Regions from separate parts of the Pseudaminobacter sp. Soil_N_29 genome, predicted to be linked through region 2. Evidence: predicted binding sites of a transcription regulator. Region 2 holds the regulator's gene; each other region holds the start of a gene.
What was found. Region 2 encodes LexA, which represses DNA repair genes until DNA is damaged. Its sites were predicted from a motif close to TGTTCNNNNTGTGTTCNG; they were not measured.

Region 1: a site for LexA is predicted at 1,440-1,457, ahead of AC3A4H_RS15100 (ImuA family protein). Genes of this name have one in related genera too.
Region 3: a site for LexA is predicted at 1,898-1,915, ahead of AC3A4H_RS17790 (helicase-related protein). Genes of this name have one in related genera too.

Annotation. Positions count from the first base shown of each region.
Region 1 is NZ_JBDGLC010000006.1:112,101-116,448, forward strand. It holds gene AC3A4H_RS15090 (mitochondrial fission ELM1 family protein) at 1-844, shown strand, start outside; gene AC3A4H_RS15095 (metallopeptidase family protein) at 849-1,268, opposite strand; gene AC3A4H_RS15100 (ImuA family protein) at 1,479-2,477, shown strand; gene AC3A4H_RS15105 (Y-family DNA polymerase) at 2,452-3,870, shown strand; gene AC3A4H_RS15110 (error-prone DNA polymerase) at 3,867-4,348, shown strand, end outside.
Region 2 is NZ_JBDGLC010000002.1:65,691-70,038, forward strand. It holds gene moaC (cyclic pyranopterin monophosphate synthase MoaC) at 1-366, shown strand, start outside; gene AC3A4H_RS06345 (molybdopterin molybdotransferase MoeA) at 369-1,574, shown strand; gene lexA (transcriptional repressor LexA) at 1,864-2,583, shown strand; gene AC3A4H_RS06355 (ComEC/Rec2 family competence protein) at 2,619-4,348, opposite strand, start outside.
Region 3 is NZ_JBDGLC010000008.1:22,411-26,758, forward strand. It holds gene AC3A4H_RS17775 (acetyl-CoA C-acetyltransferase) at 1-6, shown strand, start outside; gene AC3A4H_RS17780 (hypothetical protein) at 39-386, shown strand; gene phbB (acetoacetyl-CoA reductase) at 411-1,133, shown strand; gene AC3A4H_RS17790 (helicase-related protein) at 2,078-4,348, shown strand, end outside.

The DNA of each region.
Region 1 (4,348 bases), on a different contig from region 2:
TTCTGCATTTCGGCAAAGCGTTGCAGAAAAACCTCCGGACATCCTCATCTCATGCGGAAGCATCTCCGAGCGTTATGTTGCGGAGATCAAAAGGGCCTATGGTGGCCGGCCGTTTGCCGTGCACCTTCAACCGCCCCGACGCGACCTGGACTTGTTCGACATGGTGTTCGTCTCCCGTCATGACTGGACGAAGGCGATGGAGCACAATCCGAAATATTTCAGGATGTCCGGTGTCCCTCATCGGATCAGCCCAGCTCTCCTTGCGACGCGAAGGGAGAGTGCGCGAGCGCGCTTTGCTCCTGGCGGGGAGCCTGTCGTTACCCTGCTCATCGGCGGATCGACCTGGGCCTACTCTTTCGACCGGCAGACCATAGATGGGATTGTCGCCACAGCAACTGATCTGGTTGGACGAGGTTACGTCGTTCTCGCATCGACTTCTCGCCGCTCGGAGCCGGAAATTCTTGCTCGGCTGACGGAAATAAATGATCCGCGTATGATCATCTGGGACCGTACCGGCGACAATCCGTACATCGACTATCTCGCAGCCGCCGACGCTTTCGTCATTACGGCAGACACTGTAACGATGGTGTGCGAGGCCTCGATGTCAGGAAAGCCGATACATATCTTTTCGCCGGCTCGACAGGGAGGGTCGCAGTTTGAACAGGAAAAGTTTGAAAAATTCGAACGGTTCCACGCTGACATGCATGAAAACCTTGGATTTACGAGACCGTTCCAAGGTGTGATGGAAGAGTTTTCGTACACGGTTGAGGATGAGACCTTGCGCATCTCGGCACTCATCAAGACGGCTTACGAAAAGAGGCAGTCCAGTCCTATCGGCAACTGAGCCGCTATGTTGCTTCTTCGATGCGCTCCATGTCGTCGTCACTGAGGCCGAAATGGTGGCCGATCTCGTGGATCAGCACATGGGTGACGATGTCGCCCAGCGTCTCCTCATTCTCGGCCCAGTAGTCCAGAATGGCGCGGCGATAGAGCGTGACGCGGTTCGGCCCCTCGCCGGTCTGCGGGTTCCAGCGCTCGGCGATGCCGCGGCCCTCGAACAGGCCGAGCAGATCGAAAGGCGTCTCCAGGGCCAGATCGTCCATGATCTCGTCGGTGGGAAATTCGGCGACCTGGATGACGACCTCGCCGGTCAGCGTGCGGAACTCCTCCGGCAGATGCGCATAGGCTTCCAGCGCCAGAAATTCCAGTTCCTCCAATGACGGAGAAAGCTGGTCGTGCCATGCGCGGTTCTTGTAGATACGGGCCATTCTGTTTCCTTTTGACCGCATATAGCCTTTTGGCTGGTGCCTTTCGAGTTTTTTACGCGAGGCTGGGGAAATAGGCGCGAAGGCCACGCGAGAAAGCTTCGATCAACATTCCGAGAAAGGAATAAATTCCTCTTCGAGCGCTTGACTCTGCCGGGGCGCTCTGGAATCAATAAGAACATAACAGGAACAAATATCGGAAAGCACACCGTCATGGCGACGTCCGCCGTGGCGCAGGCAACTGTTTTTGCCTTGCGCCAGAAAATAGCACGCATCGAGGGCACCCTGCCGGAACGGCTGGTGCCTTCCGCCGAGGCGCGGGCCGGCGAAGGCGCGGTGCTGATGCGGCGCCATGGCATCGCGGCGGAACCGCGCCTGGCAACCGGCGCGCAGGCTTTCGATGCCGCCCTCGGCGGCGGCCTGCCGATGGCGGCGCTGACCGAAATCCATGGCGCCGAAACGCGCGATGCCGGGGCTGCGAGCGGGCTTGCCCTGGCGCTGACCGGGCTTTTGCTGGCGCAGGCGCGGCAAAGGACACCCATGCTCTGGATCGGCACGGCAGAAATTTTCCGCGAGGCCGGTGTGCCCTATGCGCCGGGCCTGTGCGCCCGCTTCGGCATCGGAGCGGACGAGGTTCTGATCGCAGAGGCGCCGAGACTCGCCGACGCCTTGTGGATCGCCGAGGAGGCCGCCGGCCTGAAGGCCTTCTCGGCCGTGCTGCTGGAGATCCGCGGCAACCCGCAAAAGCTCGACCTCACCGCCACGCGCCGCCTGCACCGGCGCGCGCTGGGCGCGGGGCGGCCGGTCTTCCTGCTGCGGCAGGCGGCCAGGCCAGAACCGACCGCTGCCCCGCTGCGGCTCGTCGTCTCGCCGGCAACGGCAGCACCTCGCCACACCATCGCCGGGCCGCTGGCCGGCTCCATCGGCCCGCCCGGCTTTGTCGTCAGGATCGACAAAAGCCGCCTTGCCCTGCCCGGACAGTTCACCCTGGAGTGGAACGCCGATGAACGCTCATTTTCCGAAAGACAGCAGCCGGCCTTCGGGCCAGCGGATTCTGGCGCTGTGGTTTCCGCATCTTTGCACGGAGCGCATCCTGCGCCAGCGGCTGGGGCGGTCGTGGCGTTCGCAGCCGCAGGCGGCGCGCCCGCCGCTGGTCGTCAGCCATCGCGAAAAGAACACGCAGCGCATCGCAGCCCTCGACGAGCAGGCTGAGCGGCTGGGGCTGAAGCCCGGCATGGGCATTGCCGACGCCCGCGCCATGCACCCCGGCATCGAGATCGTCGAGGCGGACCCGGCCGCCGACCGCCGGCTTCTGGAAAGCCTGGCCGACTGGTGCGACCGCTACACGCCGCTGGTGGCGCTGGACGGGACAGACGGCCTGTTCCTCGACATCACCGGCTGCGCCCATCTGTTCGGCGGCGAAAAGGCGCTGCTCGACGACCTGCTGGCACGCTTCTTCCACCAGGGGTTCGATGAGCGCGCGGGGCTTGCCTCCACGCCGGGGGCGGCCTGGGCGACGGCGCGCTTCCGCAGCCCCGAGATCGTCGAGCCGGGGGGCGAGGAGAGAATGCTGGAGCCCCTGCCGCTGGCAGCACTTCGGCTGGAGCCGGCGACCATCTCCGGCCTCGAAAGCGTGGGGCTGCGCAATGCGGGCTCGGTTCTGCGCAGCCCCCGCGCGCCGCTGGCGCGCCGCTTCGGCGCCGGCCTGATGGCCCGCATCGACCAAGCGCTGGGGCGCATCGAGGAGGCTATTTCGCCGCGCCTGCCCGTCGCGCCGCTTTCGGTGGAGCGGCACCTGGCCGAGCCGATCGGGCTGATGGAAGACATCGAGCGGCTGGTGCTTCTGCTGGCCACGAGCCTGAGGGCGGATCTGGAGCGGCGCGGCGAGGGCGCGCGCGCCCTGCAACTACTGCTGTTCCGGGTCGACGGCATGATCAGCCGCATCGGTGTCGGCACCTCGCGGCCGCTGCGCGCGCCGGACCTCATCGCAAGGCTGTTCCACGAACGGCTGGCGGCGCTGGAGGATGCGCTGGACGCCGGCTACGGCTTCGACCTCGTCCGGCTCTCGGTGCTGGCGGCAGCCTCCTTCGACATGGCCCAGACCGATCTTGCCGGCGAGGTGTGCGGCAATGACGAGGACCTCGCCCTCTTCGCCGACCGCGTCGGCGCCCGGCTTGGCGCAGATGTGGTGCAGAAGCCGGTTCTCGTCGCCAGCCATGTGCCTGAACGCGCGGTCGCCGCCATGCCCTTCGCCGCCGCCGTCGGCGCGGCGATGCCGGCAAGGGCCAAGCACTCGCCCCCCGCGACCCAGGAGCGGCCGATCCGCCTGCTGACCCATCCCGAGCCGGTGGAAGTGGTGGCCGCCGAGATGCCGGAAGGCCCGCCCGCGCGCTTCCGCTGGCGCCGCGTGCTCTACGACGTGGTGCGCGCCGAAGGCCCCGAGCGCATCGCGCCGGAATGGTGGCGCGAAGAGGCGGATGCACCGACCCGCGACTATTTCCGCGTCGAGGACGGCGCCGGCCGCCGCTTCTGGCTGTTCCGCCGGGGGTTTTACGGCACCGGCGACACCGGCCCGCGCTGGTTCATGCAGGGGCTGTTCGCATGAAGGAGAAAAAGGTTCCGCGCGCGCCCGTTGTTTCGCCGGCCTATGTCGAATTCGGCGTACAGTCGAACTTCTCCTTCCTGCGCGGCGCCTCGCGGCCGGAGGAGCTGGTGGTGGCCGCCTGCCTGCTCGGCCATGCCGGCCTGGGCCTTGCCGACCGCAACACGGTGGCCGGCGTGGTGCGCGCCTGGAGCCAATCGAAATGCATCAGGTTTTCGGAAAATGCCTTGCCGGTGAGGCTTGATTACCACCCCGGCTGCCGGCTGGTCTTTGCCGACGGCACGCCCGACATATTGGCCTATCCGCAGGACCGGAAGGGCTGGGGGAACCTGTGCCGCCTGCTGACCCAGGCCAATATGCGCGAGGAAAGCCCGAAGGGCGCGCCGCTGGTCTATGCGGAGGATCTTTTCGAGTGGGGCGAGCATATGTCGCTTGCCGTGCTGCCCGAGCTTTCGGCGGCGGCGGCCGCCGGCCAGCTTGC
Region 2 (4,348 bases):
GAGACATTGCGCATGATCCGCGCCGGCGATGCCAAGAAGGGCGACGTACTGGGCACCGCGCGGCTGGCCGGCATAATGGCCGCCAAACGCACGCATGAACTGATTCCGCTATGCCATCCGCTGCTGCTGACCAAGGTTTCGGTGGACATCGAGCCCGACGAAGCGCTGCCCGGCCTGCGCGTGACCGCGCTGGCTCGGGTGACCGGCAAGACGGGCGTCGAAATGGAAGCGTTGACCGCCGCCTCGGTGGCCTGCCTGACCATCTACGACATGGCCAAGGCGGTGGACCGCGGCATGGTGATTTCCGGCATCAGGCTTTTGGAGAAATCCGGCGGAAAATCCGGCGACTACCGGGCGGATAGCTGACGATGTCGCTGCTGCCGGTGAAGGACGCGCTCGAGCGGCTTCTGCAAGGGGCGGTTGCCTGCGAGCCCGAAGCCGTGCCGCTGGCGGAGGCTGCGGGCCGCATACTTGCCGAAGACGTGCGCGCGCTGAGAACGCAGCCTCCTTTCGATGCGGCGGCCATGGACGGCTACGCGGTGCGCGCCCAGGACGTGGAGACAGTGCCCGTCACGCTCCAGATCATCGGCGAGGCCCCGGCTGGCCGGCGATTCAACGGCCCGATCGGACCCGACCAGGCGGTGCGCATCTTCACCGGTGCGCCGGTGCCGGAGGGCGCCGACACCATCGTGATCCAGGAAAACGCGCGTAAGCTGGGCCAGGACACGGTCGAAGTTCTGGAAACCGTAGCCGCAGGGCGGCACATCCGCCGCAAGGGACTGGATTTCGTCACCGGCGACCTGCTCCTGGAAAAGGGCCGCGAGCTGGATGCCGGCGCGCTTTCGCTGGTGGCGTCGGCAAACCACCCTCGCCTCGACGTCGTGAAACGGCCACTGCTCGCCATCATCGCCACCGGCGACGAACTGCTGCCGCCTGGCAGCGAGCTTGGGCCCGACCAGATCGTGGCATCCAACGCCTTCGGCGTGGCGGCAATCGCCACTTCCGTGGGCGCGCGGGTGCTCGATCTGGGCATCGTCCCCGACAGCCGCCCGGCAATCGCCGCGCGCATCAGGCAGGCGCTGGACCACGGCGCCGATGTGGTGGTCATGCTTGGCGGGGCTTCCGTGGGCGACCACGACCTTACCCATGAGGCGCTGGCGAGCGAGGGCATGGTGCTGGACTTCTGGAAGATTGCCATGCGCCCCGGCAAGCCGCTGATGTTCGGCCGCCGCGGCCGCACGCGCTTCCTGGGGCTGCCCGGCAATCCCGTCGCCAGCCTTGTGTGCTCGCATCTGTTCCTGAAGCCGCTTCTGTCGCGACTTGCCGGCCGTTCCTACGAGCCCGATCTGCGCCAGGCCGTTCTCGGCAAGCCGATGGCGGCGAACGGCCGCCGGCAGGACTTTGTGCGGGCGGTGTTGCGAGAAGGGCATGACGGCCCGGTGGCGACGCCCTTCGAAGTGCAGGATTCGTCCATGCTGAGGACATTCGCGGAAGCCAATGCGCTGATCATTCGCGATCCCTTCGCCCCGGCAGCGCCGGCCGGCGCCCCTTGCACGATTCTGAAGCTACGCTGACTGCGCGCGGCTTCCCACGGTCTACACCGCAATGGATGCCGCCCTCCGGAAGCCGGTCGCGGCGCGATTGAGGCTTGGTGCGCAAAAGGCGGAAATTGCGCGGAACCAACCTCTTGCGCCGCTTTGCTGCAGCAAGGTGGCAAAGGTGGAGCGGAGCACGCCAATATCTCAGCCGGCAACCGATTTGCGCGTCTTCATGGAAATTTAAACAGTTGCAGAACACAACTGGAACAGATAGTGTTTGTTCTGGTTTTGTTTTGGGGGTCGATTCTCCCCGGGGGGGCTGGCCATGCTGACGCGCAAACAACACGAGTTGCTTCTCTTCATTCACGAGCGGCTGAAGGAATCCGGCATACCGCCTTCCTTTGACGAAATGAAGGACGCGCTGGACCTTGCTTCCAAATCCGGCATCCACCGGCTGATCACCGCACTGGAAGAGCGCGGCTTTATTCGCCGGCTGCCCAACCGGGCGCGCGCGCTTGAAGTGCTGCGCCTGCCCGATTCCATTGCCCCCGGCCTCACGCCTCGCACCAGGTTCTCGCCCAGTGTGATTGAAGGTAGCCTCGGCCGCCGCGCCGCCCCGGAGCCGGCTCGCGCGCCTCTGGCCAGCAACGACGAATCCGGGACGGCGATCTCGATCCCGGTTATGGGCCGCATTGCCGCCGGCGTGCCCATCGACGCAATCCAGCACAAGACCCATTCCATCACGGTGCCGCCAGAGATGATTTCCGGTGGCGAGCACTATGCGCTCGAGGTCAAGGGCGACTCCATGATCGAGGCCGGCATTTTCGATGGCGATACGGTCATCATCCGCAACGCCAATACGGCCAATCCCGGCGAGATCGTGGTGGCACTGGTGGACGACGAGGAAGCGACCTTGAAGCGCTTCCGTCGCAAGGGGGCCTCGATCGCGCTCGAGGCTGCGAACCCGGCTTATGAGACGCGCATTTTCGGGCCCGACCGGGTGAAGGTGCAGGGCAGGCTGGTTGGGCTGATTCGGCGCTATTGAACCGGGCGGAGTGTCGGGTGAGCAAGGAGCTCAACTCAGTCTTCGGAGGCGCGCGGTCGTTGTATTTGTGCGTCCTGGGATGACCCACGCGCTTCGGCTGACTGGGTCTCCGACTTTTTGACGTAGGGCGCCAAACCTCGCGCCTCGCGCGAAAACTGGCGATGGGCATGCCACGGCCGATAGGGCTCGCCCACCGCGTAGTGGACTTCCGCGCTTTCGCTGCCCACCTCGCCGCTACCAAGATAGACGACGGCACTGCCGAGTTTCGCCAGATCGCGCTTGGTGAGGACCAGCGCCCCCTCACGCCGACAGATGTTTTTGGCGGTGGCGTCGTCGACGACAATCACGGCGGCATATTCGCAGGCGGGACGCGCGATTGCCGGGTTTGCCGCGTGAACTACAATCGCGCCGGAGGGATGCACGGCAACGCAGAGGCTGTCGTGGCAGTCGAAGCCCGAGCTTGGCGCTTCATCTTGCCCCGTTTCGGCTTTTGGTAGCGCCGGCGGCTGCGTTCGGATTTTCGGCGGCGCAATGCCCTCGCCTTCGACTTCCGCGCCTGAAATTTCGCGATCCGTAACTGCAGCCTGGCTGCTCAGCTTCTGCGCAGTGCGCGACCTTCCCTTGCCGGCGCTTCTCTTCGAAGTGGTGTCGACTGGGCCAACGAGTTCCTCGCTACGTACTGCCCGTTTCCAGTTTTCAACGGTAAAAGCGTTCGGCCTTGTCCTGTTGACGGCGAGTTTTCCACCGCCAAGCGGCACGGCCACGAGCCGTCCGTCTTCGGAAACGAAAACGTCGGGCGTGCGAACATCGGTGAGCGTCAGCGCGCCGGCAAGTGCAGCCGGCACCGCGAGCAGCCGCAGCCAGGTCGAGGCCATGCAGGCAAACACCAGCGCGACTGTCAGCAGCACCAGCGACTGCGCCGAGATGAGCCCGACCGCGTCGATCGGGGAGCGCTCTGATATCCAGATCGACACTGCGATCATAAGCGACAGGCCCTTCCCCATCACGTAGAAAAACGGCGCGTCCAGCCCGATCGGCATTGCCAGCGAGCCGGCGACGGCGAACGGCATGACGAGTATAGAAACGCTGGGCATCACGGCCAGATTGGCAAGCAGGCTAAGCGGCGAGACACGCTGGAAGTGATAGACGCCGAAAGCAGTCGTCGCGACGCCCGCCACAACGGATGTGATGGCAAGCGCGCCCACGGCGCCGAAGGCCTTGGCAATTCCGCGCCCAATGAGCGATCTGGGCTGGGCCGGCGGCGCCCGCTTCTTCACATTCCGGCGTTCAGCCCATATCGCATAGGCGCTCACCAGCGCCGCGGTTGCCGCAAACGACATCTGGAAGCTTGGGCCCACCACCTCATGCGGTGATACGGCCATGATGACGAGCGCCGAGATGGCGAGATTGCGCGTGGTGAGCGCGCCGCGGTCAAAAAGCAGGGCTGTGAGCATCACCGCCAGCATAAGGAAGCTGCGCTGCGCCGCCACGTCGCCACCGGACAGGAACACATAGCCGGCAATTGCGGCGAGCGCTGCTCCGGCCGCGTATTTCTTGACCGGCCGCCTCGAGGCGAAGCCGGGAAAAGCCGCGAAAGCCACTCGCAGCGCGCTCATCACGGTGCCGGCCACCAGCGCCATGTGCAGGCCTGAAATCGAGATGATGTGGTAGATGCCGGTCCGGCGCATCGCCTCGTTGATGTCTTCCGGAATGCCGGCGCGAATGCCCACCACCAGGGCGGCGGCGATTTCGCCCTCAGGGCCGC
Region 3 (4,348 bases), on a different contig from region 2:
CTGTGATGTTGGCGCGGGGCATGGAACGGCGAGGTCGCATGTCCCGTGTTTTCGTGCTTCTCGGCACACTGATGGGGTTTGGCGTGGGCGCGGCTTGTTCTGAGCCGCTCGACACCGAGGCCTTGGCGACGTGCATGTTCGACAACGCCAGTCAAGCCGACAAGGATGTGATAAGGAAGCTGGTGGTTGCGGCTTTGACCGACGATCTGGGGTCTATCAAAGGCCTGATGCTTTTGGTCGCTTCGGGGATCACCCGCATAGCCATGGACCCGTGCAAACTGACCGTAGAGCAATTGGGGCAGCCTGAGATGGTAACCGCGGTCAAGCTCTACAGCGAGAAAGTAGGCCAACAAATGATGGACGAGGCTTTCGCCAAACTGAAATAGAGTCTCACACATAGCGAGGGGAGCATGACCAGAACTGCAATCGTCACTGGTGGGTCGCGCGGCATCGGCGCGGCAATCTCGATCGCGCTGAAGAACGCCGGCTATCACGTGGCCGCCAACTATGCCGGCAATGACGAGGCTGCCGAGAAGTTCCGGGCGGAAACCGGCATCCCGGTCTACAAATGGTCGGTTGCCGACTACGAGGCTTGCGTGGCCGGCATCGGCAAGGTCGAGGCGGACCTCGGCCCCGTGGACATCCTCGTCAACAATGCCGGCATCACCCGCGACGCCATGTTCCACAGGATGACGCGCGAACAGTGGGACGAGGTGCTCGGCACCAATCTCAACGGCGTCTTCAACATGACGCATCCGCTTTGGAGCGGCATGCGCGACCGAAAATTCGGCCGCGTCATCACGATTTCCTCCATCAACGGCCAGAAGGGCCAGGTCGGCCAGGTCAACTATTCCGCCTCCAAGGCCGGCGACATCGGCTTCACCAAGGCGCTGGCGCAGGAGGGCGCGCGGGCCGGCATCACCGTCAATGTCATCTGCCCGGGCTATATCGGGACCGACATGGTGATGGCGGTGCCGGAGAAGGTGCGCGAATCCATCATCGCGCAGATTCCGGTCGGCCGGCTGGGCGAGCCGGAGGAAATCGCGCGCTGCGTGCTGTTCCTTGCCTCGGACGAGGCGGGCTTCATCACCGGATCCACACTGACCGTCAATGGCGGCCAGTACCTGTCCTGAGTTGCCGGGAAGGAGCAAACGGCCTGTCTAGGCCCGCCGCCGCACGGTGGCGGGGTTTTGCGTCGTCGATGGAGAAGCGCGGTTGTGCCAAACTGGGGCGTTCTCGTTAACGGCAGCGCCGAATGGGCGCCTTTGCCTTCACGGAACCTGGGCGGATTAGTCGTACGTCGGCTAGGCCGGCCCAACATGTTGCGGTGAACAAACCGGGAAGCCCGCCGTAGCAGCGATTCGTCGCTGGTTCGTTCTCGTTTCAGGCGCAATGTTAACGGGCCATCCTGCCGGCAAGCTCGCGCCCGTCACAGATTCTTAATCTTGGTTGGCGATTGCTTAAGTGGCGGCTCAGCCTCAGCGGCGATCTCGCCTCCCGGCAGCAAAAGGTTAACGCTGGCGGCAAAAAGGTGAGGATTTCCGCCCCTCGCCCCGCCGCCATTTGGGTCGTCATCCCTGTCAAGGCACAGCATGTGGTGGTGAACAAAGAGGGAAAGCTGGCCGAACAGCGATTCGTCGCCGATTCGTTCCTCCTTTGGACGGAAGGTTAACGTGCGTATCGGTCGGGTCACCCTTCCGGGCAGGAAATGCGACTTTATTCAATGGCTTATCCCTTTCGGTCGCCTCGGGTGGCGAAGCGACAGACCTGTCGGGGGGAATCCGGAGTGCGCAGGATTATAAGAGATTCAGCATATGGGGCTGTCGATTGCCGGCCGGGCTATATCTAGCCGTGAACAAAAGCTGAATCAGTTGGAGTCAGCGATTCGTCGCCGATTCGTTCCAGAGTCGTTCCCGGCCGTTATTCCGCCGAATATTAGGGCTTTCGTTTCTCCTGCCGAACCCCTATCTGTCGGGAAGAGCGACCCGATCATGAGTCCACGCCTGCATAGAGCCGACTGGCCCGCCGCGCCGGGTCTCCGCGAACTGCCGAGCCAGAAAAGGCCGCCTAATTCCTGATGAACGTCCACCCTAAACAGTCTGACCCGCTCGTCCTGACCGGGCGCGACGTGACCGCCGTTCTCGGGCCGACCAACACCGGCAAGACCCATCTGGCGATCGAGCGCATGGTGGCGCATGAGAGCGGCGTCATCGGCCTGCCGCTCAGGCTTCTGGCCCGTGAGGTCTACACCCGCGTCTGCGAAAAGGTTGGCGCGCACAATGTGGCGCTGGTTACCGGCGAAGAAAAGATCATGCCGCCGAGCGCCCGCTATTCGGTCTGCACGGTGGAGGCCATGCCGCGCGAGACCAATGCCGCCTTCGTCGCCATCGACGAGGTGCAGCTTGCCGGCGATCTCGAGCGCGGCCACATCTTCACCGACCGCATCCTGCATCTGCGCGGCCGGCAGGAGACGCTGCTTTTGGGTGCCGCCACCATGCGCGGCATTCTGGAAAGGCTGCTGCGGGGCATTTCGGTGGTCACGCGGCCGCGGCTTTCCCATCTGGCCTATGCCGGCTCCAAGAAGCTCACGCGGCTGCCGCGCCGTTCGGCCATCGTCGCCTTCTCGGCCGACGAGGTCTATGCCATCGCCGAGCTCATCCGCCGCCAGCGGGGCGGAGCCGCCGTGGTGCTGGGCGCGCTTTCGCCCCGCACGCGCAACGCGCAGGTGGCGCTCTACCAGTCGGGCGACGTCGACTATCTGGTGGCAACCGACGCCATCGGCATGGGCCTCAACCTCGACGTCGACCATGTCGCCTTCGCCCAGAACCGCAAGTTCGACGGCTTCCAGTTCCGCGACCTCAATCCCGCGGAATTGGGCCAGATCGCCGGGCGTGCCGGCCGGCACATGCGCGACGGCACCTTCGGCGTCACCGGCCAGGTCGATCCCTTCCCGGAGGAGCTGATCGAGAAGATCGAGGCGCATGATTTCGATCCGGTGAAGGTGCTGCAATGGCGCACCGCCCGGTTCGATTTCGCCAGCATCGATGCCCTGAAGCGCTCCATCGACACCGTTGCCCCCGTAGAAGGGCTGACACGCGCCTTGCCGGCGGTCGATGCGCAGGCGCTGGAACAGCTGTCGCGCGATCCCGACATCACCCGGCGCGCTGGCAGCCGCGATCGCGTCGCGCTGTTGTGGGATGTCTGTGCGCTGCCCGACTACCGCCGCATCGCGCCGGCCCAGCATGCCGATCTTGTCGCCTCCATCTTTTTCGACCTCGCCGACCGCGGCCATGTCGACGAGAATTACATGGCCGAACAGGTGCGCCGTGCCGACAGCACCGACGGCGACATCGACACGCTTTCGCACCGTATTGCCCAGATCCGCACTTGGACCTATGTGTCAAACCGGCCTGGCTGGTTGGCTGATCCGCTACATTGGCAGGAAAAGACGCGGGAAATCGAAGACAGATTGTCGGATGCACTGCATGAACGGTTGACGAAACGCTTTGTAGACCGCAGGACTTCGGTCCTTATGCGCCGCCTTAGAGAAAACACCATGCTAGAAGCCGAAATCAGCTCAACCGGAACCGTCCTCGTCGAAGGCCATCACGTCGGGGAACTGCAAGGGTTCCGCTTCACCGCCGACCAGAGCGCTGGCGGCGAAGACGGCAAGGCCATCAGGGCGGCCGCGCAGAAGGCGCTGGGCGTCGAGTTCGAGGCGCGCGCGGAACGCTTCGCGGCCTGCGCCAATGGCGACCTCGCGCTCGGCTCGGACGGCACGCTGCGCTGGATCGGCGCGCCCATCGGCACGCTGGTGGCGACCGAGGATGCGCTGCGCCCGCGCGTCATCCTGCTGGCCGACGAGCAGCTCACAGGCCCCGCACGCGACAAGGTGGCAGCGCGCGCCGAGCGCTTCGTGAATTTCCAGATCGACACCGCGCTGAAGCCGCTCCTCGACCTGCGCGGCGCCGATCAGCTCACCGGCATCGCGCGTGGCATCGCCTTCCAGCTGGTCGAGAATTTCGGCCTGCTCAACCGGCGCGACATTGCCGAGGAAATGAAGTCGCTCGACCAGGAAGGCCGCGCCAGCCTGCGCCGCCTGGGCGTGCGCTTCGGCGCCTATCATGTCTTCGTCCCGACGCTGCTGAAGCCCGGCCCGGCCGGACTGATCACGCTTCTGTGGGCGCTGAAGAACGACGGCAAGGACACGCCCGGCTTTGGCGACGTGGTGCACGCGCTGGCGGCCGGCCGCACCTCCGTGGTGGTCGACCCGGCGTTCGACAAGACCTTCTACAAGCTCGCCGGCTTCCGCATGCTGGGCCGCCGCGCCGTGCGCGTCGACATCCTT